Regions from separate parts of the Pseudoalteromonas sp. TP27 genome, predicted to be linked through region 1. Evidence: predicted binding sites of a transcription regulator. Region 1 holds the regulator's gene; the other holds the start of a gene.
What was found. Region 1 encodes ArgR, which controls arginine synthesis, uptake and breakdown. Its sites were predicted from a motif close to ANTGAATANNTATTCANT; they were not measured.
Positions count from the first base shown of each region.

Region 2: a site for ArgR is predicted at 1,360-1,377, ahead of gltB (glutamate synthase large subunit). Genes of this name have one in related genera too.

Region 1 covers NZ_JARDAK010000002.1:324,244-328,732, reverse strand. The annotation lists gene PX700_RS03790 (ABC transporter permease) at 1-124, shown strand, start outside; gene PX700_RS03785 (ABC transporter ATP-binding protein) at 125-1,174, shown strand; gene PX700_RS03780 (Dyp-type peroxidase) at 1,223-2,122, shown strand; gene argR (transcriptional regulator ArgR) at 2,139-2,606, opposite strand; gene mdh (malate dehydrogenase) at 2,832-3,764, shown strand; gene ispB (octaprenyl diphosphate synthase) at 3,851-4,489, opposite strand, start outside.
Region 2 covers NZ_JARDAK010000001.1:353,715-358,203, forward strand. The annotation lists gene gltB (glutamate synthase large subunit) at 1-1,258, opposite strand, end outside; gene PX700_RS01565 (2OG-Fe dioxygenase family protein) at 1,837-2,631, opposite strand; gene PX700_RS01570 (Grx4 family monothiol glutaredoxin) at 3,794-4,132, opposite strand; gene PX700_RS01575 (superoxide dismutase) at 4,399-4,489, shown strand, end outside.

The DNA of each region.
Region 1 (4,489 bases):
TCATGTATTTCAGTATGTGAGTGACGAGCAATTAGAGCTTGCTTCAATATCGGCATTATTTATTGTTATTGTTGGGTTTATTCCTTTGTATTTTATTAATCGTTCTATGGAGCAGCGTAGTTAAATGAGTAGTTTAATTTTACAAGGCGTGAGCTATCACTATAACGGTACACAGGTTATTCACGATTTAGATTTAACGGTAGGTAAAGATGAAATAGTATGCTTACTTGGTGCGAGTGGATGCGGCAAAACGACCACATTAAAAGCGATTGCAGGTTTAATTGAAGCCAAGCAAGGGTCTATTTTTATAGACGGTAAATTAGTGAGTGATGAGCAATCGTTTGTCTCGCCAGAGCATCGCAACATCGGCATGATGTTTCAAGATTATGCGTTGTTTCCGCATTTAACGGTAGCAAATAATATCGCATTTGGGCTTAGTAAAATGAGTAAAGCTCAAAAGCAGCAACGCGTTGATGAAATGCTTAAGCTTGTGCATTTAATTGGCTGTGCCGACAGGTTCCCGCATCAGTTATCGGGTGGTCAACAGCAGCGCGTAGCTATTGCTCGTGCATTAGCTTATAAGCCTAGTTTATTGCTACTTGATGAGCCCTTTTCAAATATCGACACACAAGTACGCTTTGAATTAATTGCCGATATCCGCCGAATTATAAAGGCAACTCAGGTATCTGCTGTGTTTGTTACACACTCAAAAGAAGAGGCGTTTGCCTTTTCAGATACACTTGCCATTATGCATCGCGGTAAAATTGAGCAACAAGGCACGCCTGAGCAGCTTTTTGCAGCGCCATGTTCAAAGGAGGTTGCAGAGTTTCTGGGTCAGGGCATATACTTAAGCGCAGAAGTGTTAACCGCAACTGAATACAGAACACCATTTGGTTTAGTCGAATCTTATGTTGAGAGTAAGCATAACGTAAGCGTAGGGCTTATATATGTGCGCCCTCATCAAATAGAATTAGTGGCAGATAACCAGAGTGACAAGTTCAGCAAGCGAGCTACAATCATAAGTCGTCGCTTTATTGGTTCGGCGTATGTTTATTCGCTTGTTATTGATGAACAAGAAATTGAAGTTGCTGCACAATATGGCCAGTCATTTGAAAATAATGAACAGGTTATAATAAAAATAAAACCTCACACGGTGAATTTTTTCGAATCGTAATTAATTTGTTATTCGCTGTGTTTTTATCTGTAAAACTAAGGAATAACAATGGCGCAAGCGCAATCAGGGATTTGTGCTGAAGCAAACTTACACGGTTTGCACTTATTTTTTAATGTGTTTGATGGTCAAGATGAATCACTTCGCGCAAAGTTAAAACAAGTAAGCGCTATTGAAGAAGAGTTTAGCGATCAATTTTCAGAATCAATGCTCTCTTGTATGGTTGCTATTGGTGCCCAGTATTGGCCGCATATCCTCCCTGAATACATCCCAAGCGAATTACAGAGCTTTCCTAATATAAACCACAGCGATCACCAAATGAGCGTACAACCGTGCGATTTATTTGTGCAAATTCGCTCTGACCGTGAAGACGTTAACCATTTATTTGCGCTGCAAATTTTAAAACTATTTGCCCCCGATGTTGAGCTGGTGGAGCAAATTCGTAACTTTCGCTTTTTAGATGGTCGTGATTTTAACGGTTTTATTTATGGTGGCGACACCGCGCATGGAAGAAAAAAGCGCGCTACGGCTTTAATTAGTAACCCTGGCAATTTTGAAGATCAGGGGAGTTATATTCATGTTCAGCGTTATAAGCATGACTTAACTATGTGGCAGCATTTATCATTGAGTGAGCAAGAACAAATAATGGGGCGTACGCGCCTTGATAACACACTAATTACCCCCGCGATTGAAACCAGCCATGCTTCGCGAAGTGAGCTAAAAGACGAAGACGGCCAACCGCTACTATTAAATCAAAGCATGCCTTATGGCGATGTATATGAGCAGGGAATGTTATTAATTACATGTGCTTGTACGGGTACTGCATTTGAAAAAGTACTTAATAGCCGTTTAGGGGAAGGAGATTGTTACGACCACTGGCTTGATTTTACTCAAGCCGATATGGGTTCTGCTTTTTTTGCACCTTCAGTCGGGTTTTTAAAACAGATTTAGTTTACTAATTTAGTTATTAAACCGTATCAAATAAAATGCGAACACGTTCAAGCGTTACGTCTATTTCAGATATTTTAGCTGGGGCGATAAAAATAGTATCGTCGCCTGCAATTGTGCCTAGTACGCCATCTGCTTTACCTAATGAATCTAATAAGCGCGCAATAAGCTGAGCCGCACCAGGGCTGGTACGAATGATGATCATCATTTCGTTGTGCATAATGTCGATTACTAATTGGCGTAACGGGCTCTTGGCCGTAGGTACACCCATTTCAGCTGGTAAGCAGTAAACCATTTCTTGTTTAGCATTACGTGTGCGTACAGCGCCAAATTTACTTAACATGCGTGACACTTTACTTTGGCTAATGTTGTCAAAGCCTTGATCTTTTAACGCATCAACTATTTCGCCTTGAGAGCCAAAGTTTTCTTCTTTTAAAAGCGATTTAAATGCTTTTACTAGTGCTTCTTGTTTATCTTGTGGTTGCATAGTCTTCATTCGTTTTTGTTATTTATGCCGTAAATTCTACACAATAATGAATAATTATGCAGCAGTTGTTTAGTTAACTTGCCAGTTTGATGCGTTAAATCACAAAAGTTTACGACTATGGTCGAAAATATACTTGAAATAGACAGGATAAATTTGTTTTTAGTCGCTAATTTCATTATCTTAAGAGCCACAAATGTTTCCTACCTCAAATTACGGAGAATTCCAATGAAAGTTGCTGTATTAGGTGCTGCAGGCGGTATCGGCCAAGCGTTGTCTTTATTATTAAAAACAGGCTTACCAGCTGGCTCTGAATTATCACTTTATGATGTTGCACCAGTAGTACCAGGTGTTGCGGTTGACCTTTCTCACATCCCAACAGATGTTAAAGTAGCAGGTTTTGGCGCAGATGAATTAAACAAAGCGCTTGAAGGCTCTGATATCGTTCTTATCCCAGCGGGTATGCCACGTAAACCAGGTATGGATCGTGCTGATTTATTTAATGTAAATGCTGGCATCATCAAAACGTTAGCAGAAGGCATTGTTGCTAGCTGTCCTAAAGCGTTAGTAGGTATTATTACTAACCCAGTAAACGGCACAGTTCCAATTGTTGCTGAAGTATTTAAAAAAGCAGGTACTTACGACGCTAAACGTGTATTCGGTATTACTACGCTTGACGTTATTCGTTCAGAAGCATTTGTTGCTGAACTTAAAGGCGTAGACGTAGCAACTGTTAAAGTACCAGTAATTGGCGGTCACTCAGGAACAACTATTCTTCCTCTACTTTCTCAGGTTGAAGGTGTTTCTTTCACTGATGAAGAAGTTGCTGCACTTACTCCACGTATCCAAAATGCGGGAACTGAAGTTGTAAATGCTAAAGCCGGTGGCGGTTCAGCTACATTATCAATGGGCGCAGCTGCTGCTCGTTTTTGTATGTCTTTAGTTAAAGGCCTACAGGGTGAAGACGTTGTAGATTACGCTTACGTTGCTGTTGAAAATGGCGATGCAGAGTACTTTGCACACCCAGTACGTTTAGGTAAAAACGGCGTAGAAGAAATTCTTTCTTATGGCGAACTAAGCGCATTTGAAACAAAAGCAAAAAATGACATGCTTGAAACACTGAAAAAAGACATCAAAGAAGGTGTTGATTTCATGGCGTAATAGCCAAAGTAGAATAACAAAAAAGCCTGCATTTGCAGGCTTTTTTATTGCTCAGAATTAATGTCACACTGTGTAACTAGTTAAAACTAGTGGTCGCGGTCAACCGCAATACGTGCAAGGCTTATGAGCGCTTGCTTATAGTCAGACTCTTCTAAAAAGTCTAAACACGCAATGGCTTTGTCAGCTTCAAGCTCTGCTTTTTGCATTGTAAACTCAAGCGCATTGGTTTGCTTTAGTGCCGATAAAATTTCTTCTAAATGCTCCATACCATTGCAGTGCTCTATTGCGTCACGAATAAGCTGCGTTTGCTGCTCGCTACCATTTTGCATAGCATAAATAAGTGGAAGCGTTGGTTTGCCTTCAGCTAAATCATCACCAATGTTTTTACCCAACTGCTCAGCATCTGCATTGTAATCGAGTACGTCATCCACTAACTGAAACGCAGTCCCTAAATGCATGCCGTACAGGTTTAGTGCATCAAGCGTGGTTTGATCTTGCTCAGTGATAATAGCAGCAAGCCCTGTAGCGGCTTCAAACAACTTAGCCGTTTTAGAGTAAATAACCTGCATATAACTGGCTTCGGTTGTATCTGGGTCGTTGCAGTTCATTAGCTGCAATACTTCGCCTTCAGCAATAATGTTTGTTGCATCGGCAAGTACTTGCATAACCTGCATTTTTCCAAGGCCAACCATAAGCTGAAATGAACGAGTGTAAATAAAGTCACC
Region 2 (4,489 bases), on a different contig from region 1:
GGCGAGACTTTAAATCTTGATCGATTTCATCTGAGTGCCAAATTTTGCCAAGCTTAGTATCAATAACTAATAATTCACCTGGACCAACACGGCCTTTTTCAACGACTTCATCGGCAGTGTAATCCCAAATACCCACTTCTGATGCAAGCGTAATAAAGCCATCTTGTGTAATTACATAACGCGCTGGGCGCAATCCATTACGGTCAAGGTTACACGCCGCAAAACGACCATCCGACATAACAATACCTGCCGGGCCATCCCATGGTTCCATATGCATAGAGTTAAAGTCGTAAAATGCACGTAAATCGTCGTCCATTGCACGGTTTTTCTGCCATGCCGGTGGTACGAGCATACGCATAGCGCGGAATAAATCCATGCCACCAGCTAAAAATAGCTCAAGCATATTATCTAGGCTTGATGAATCAGAGCCGGTTTCGTTTACAAACGGCGCTGCGCTTTGTAAATCAGGAATAAGCGGTGACGCAAACTTATATGAACGTGCACGTGCCCACTGTCGGTTACCTTCAATAGTATTAATTTCACCATTGTGTGCTAAATAGCGGAAAGGTTGAGCTAAAGGCCAACGCGGCTGAGTATTAGTAGAAAAGCGCTGATGGAAAACACAAATCGCACTCGTCATACGAATATCAGCTAAATCTAGGTAAAAATTTGGTAAATCTGCAGGCATCATTAAGCCTTTATAGATAGTTACCAAACCAGATAGACTTGCGATATAGAAAGCTTCGTCATCAACAATACGCTTCTCAGCGCGGCGGCGTGCTACATATAAGCGACGCTCTAAGTCTTTAGAACGCCAACCTTCTGGCGCGCTAACAAAAATTTGTTCAAAACCTGGTAATTGCTGTACAGCAATAGGACCGAGCATTGATGGGTCGGTTGGCACAACGCGCCAACCTAAAATATTTAACGTTTCTTTTTCTAATTCTTCGCTAAGTATTTGTTTTGCAGCTTGCGCTAAAACAGGGTCTGAATTTAAAAAAATCATACCTACTGCGTAGTTTTTGCCTAAGTGCCAATTATGTTCACTAGCTATAGCACGGAAAAAGCTATCTGGTTTTTGTAATAATAAACCACAGCCATCACCTGTTTTACCATCGGCAGATATACCACCACGGTGCTGCATGCGATCAAGCCCCGTAATAGCAGTACGAATAAGCCTATGACTAGCTTGACCATTAACTTGGGCTATTAAGCCAAAGCCACAATTTTCTTTTTCTAACTTTGAGTCGTATAACATAGACCCCTCCCCTTGCTGCACTGTTAGCGTGGATGAACTGCTCGACGATTTGCTAACAGACGGACAAAACTAGCCTCTATCTTAAATAGAGTCAATAGCACTTTGAATACATATTCACATTCTTGAATATTTCTCACTTCATAGCAAGATTTCTTTTTATCATTATTTTTAACATTTAGCGTTATTTCAACCGCTATTTTTTCATGACACTGGTGTCAAGTTTAACAGACTGTAAAAAACACGAGACCTTACAGCGACAGCTTACGTAAACGTAAATCCGGGCTTCAGTGAATAAGTATTCAATTACAGGTAAGCTATTCAGTTACATTTAGATAGTTTTATTCTCTTTTTGTAAATTTTAGGTTTAACCTCCCTCTATTTTGATGATGATGAGTATAGTTACTATAATTTGCGGCATTTTTAATCTATTAATAATGAATTTTTATTTACTACATTAATCTAAGTTGAGATATTATTCACATGACCAATATACTATTTAAACAGTGTATCCCTATTAATAGAAATACACTGTTTAGCAAATCGTTGGCTTAGCGTTACCAGCCAACTTAACTAACTTTTTAACTAACTTGATTAAGCACGACATCTGGGAAATATTGACGTAATATCTTATTTTGGAAAGCGTCGTTAAAACGGCAATTTATGATAATAACAAACCGTTCAAAAGGGATATCATCTTTTAGAGGCTCTATAGATGATACATTATGAAATACTTCATTATCTCTAATGTGCATAATTTCACCCGGTACTAAGGTTGTGTGGGTTATTTTTCGCTGACCGGCTTTATCCTCATAAAGCGTATTCTCCCCTCCAGTTACATTCTCCCTGCTTACCACCAGTATGCTTAAAAACTGACTACCATCTTGATGAATTCCTTGACCTTGAAGAGGGTCAATCGACTGCGCTCCTTTTATGCCATTTATCTGCATTAAAATTGGCTCTTCGGGATTAATACCCCAAAGCGCAGCCCATGCTTTTATAAATGATTGCACATCATTTCGCGCTAAAAACCCTCTATCTAAAGCCGGATAATACCGTAATTTGTCTGCCATTGTTTGTGCATCATTATAGCTTCCACCTTGCGCCATAGGACAATCATCAAGGGTATTAATTTCGCCTGATTGATCCAAGTAAATCCACGACATCCTTTTCCACCGCGCGTCAACATAAGTATCTCTCGGTAAGTCTTCTAGGTAATGTTGCCATTCAGCTAAGTTAATATGCTCATTGATATCTACTTTACTCCAGCTTCCCTGCAAAATATCTTGGGTTACATGTTGTGGCCAGTATGAGTAATAGTTCGGTAGAGGTTGTACACTTGTTATTCTTACGTGTTCATAATTAATATTTTTCATTTTTTTCCCATTTACACAAATGACAAGCAACATTGCTTATCTAAATTTCACAGTGTTAACTTAAAATTAACGCCGTGAATTTTATTACATAAAAGGTACAAAAAATAAAAAACTACAGTAAAGCGGTAAGATCTGATGTGCTGCGTGGGTTAAAACTCATTCAATTAAAGCACTATTTCGTTTGTCAAAATATTTATTCAAGCAGGTCTGAGAAGGTGATAACACATAAGTTGTATATAGGTAGTTATGCAAAGCATCATATACCGAAATCACCTAGAGATGCAGAGCGCAGCGTCTCACTGGGGCTTATACCAATCTGCTTATATATGGGGTCTATTTAACGTTAAGAAAATTACGCTAGAACTAGGCAAAAATTTTTGTATCTAGTTGTTCTCGGCAATTGCTCCCTGCATTGCTCTACCTCCTACCTCCTACCTCCTGCATCCATGCAGTCGTAAATAAAAAATTTTTAACGACGTTATAGTGCAATTTAATTCGTTAAATTGATCAAAGATTTATGCAGGTTGGTATTAATATCAAGGTGATCCTTTAAATGAGCAAAATGCCGAAAGTAAGTGCCTGTGAAACGCCAAAGGGTTGGTGTTAAAACTTACACTTTGAGTGTGGTTTGGGTATAGATGAAATTGATACTAAGCGTGTTATTCTTGTAATAGTGAATTTTATTTACTAACCTAACCGCAACGGACACTATTTATGTCCGCATACATATTAATAATCTCGAAAAATAAAACCGTCTGAATTTCAAGGCTTTAATAATTGGCACGCTACCAGAGCGTGTTGTTCTTTGTGGATTGGAGTTTGTTCAATCAAGGGGCGATTTAATTGCGGCGTAAGGCTTGTAACCAAGTGGGCTAAGTAATACCAATTCCAATAAATAGCTGATCTATTTTACTTGCTAAAACAACCCATTTCTTTGTTGTAAATTTCGCAAAGGGAACAACCATTTACATCAATTTACGCCTAGAACTGAATTATTTTTTCGGCGTAAAATTTAGATCACATACTTAATGGAATTGGTATAAAGGTTTATAGTAAAAATTATAGTGCTGGTAATACCTCATTTATAAAAACAACAAAGCCACTTTAAAAGTGGCTTTGTGTTTAAAGAGCTTAATAACCTGAGTTCAGGTTGAGTAATAAATTACTCTGCGTCAGCTTCTTTATATTTAGCAGCAGTTTCGGTAATTAACGGCTGTAACTCACCGCGTTGGAACATTTCAATAATAATGTCACAACCACCAACTAATTCGCCATCTACCCATAATTGCGGGAATGTTGGCCAATTTGCGTATGCTGGAAGTTCAGCACGAATGTCTGGATTAAGTAAAATATCAACGTATGCAAATGGTTCACCACATGACATTAGCGCTTGTGATGCTTGTGAAGAAAAACCACAATTTGGTAATTTTGGTGACCCTTTCATGAAAAGGATTATTGGGTTTTCTGAAATTTGCTGTTTAATTTTATCAATGGTTTCCATCTACAACCTCAAAGTAACGATAGCTAAATATATTTAGGTCTTGAAAATAACGCATCGTGACCATAAATATATAACTTAAAATGGGCAAATAAAGCCGCAATTGAAATAGTCTTTCGCAATAGCATTGCTGTTTGCTTAAACTTGAGTAAAATACTCAACAATTATAGTAACACTATATTACCGCTTGGTATAGGTAAGCGCTCTGTTCCAACAGGCATTACGTATTACCAAATGGACTATCAACCAAAGAAGATGGAGATAAAAAAATGGCATTTGAACTACCGTCACTACCATATGCAATCGACGCACTTGAGCCACATATTTCAAAAGAAACACTAGAGTTTCACCATGGCAAGC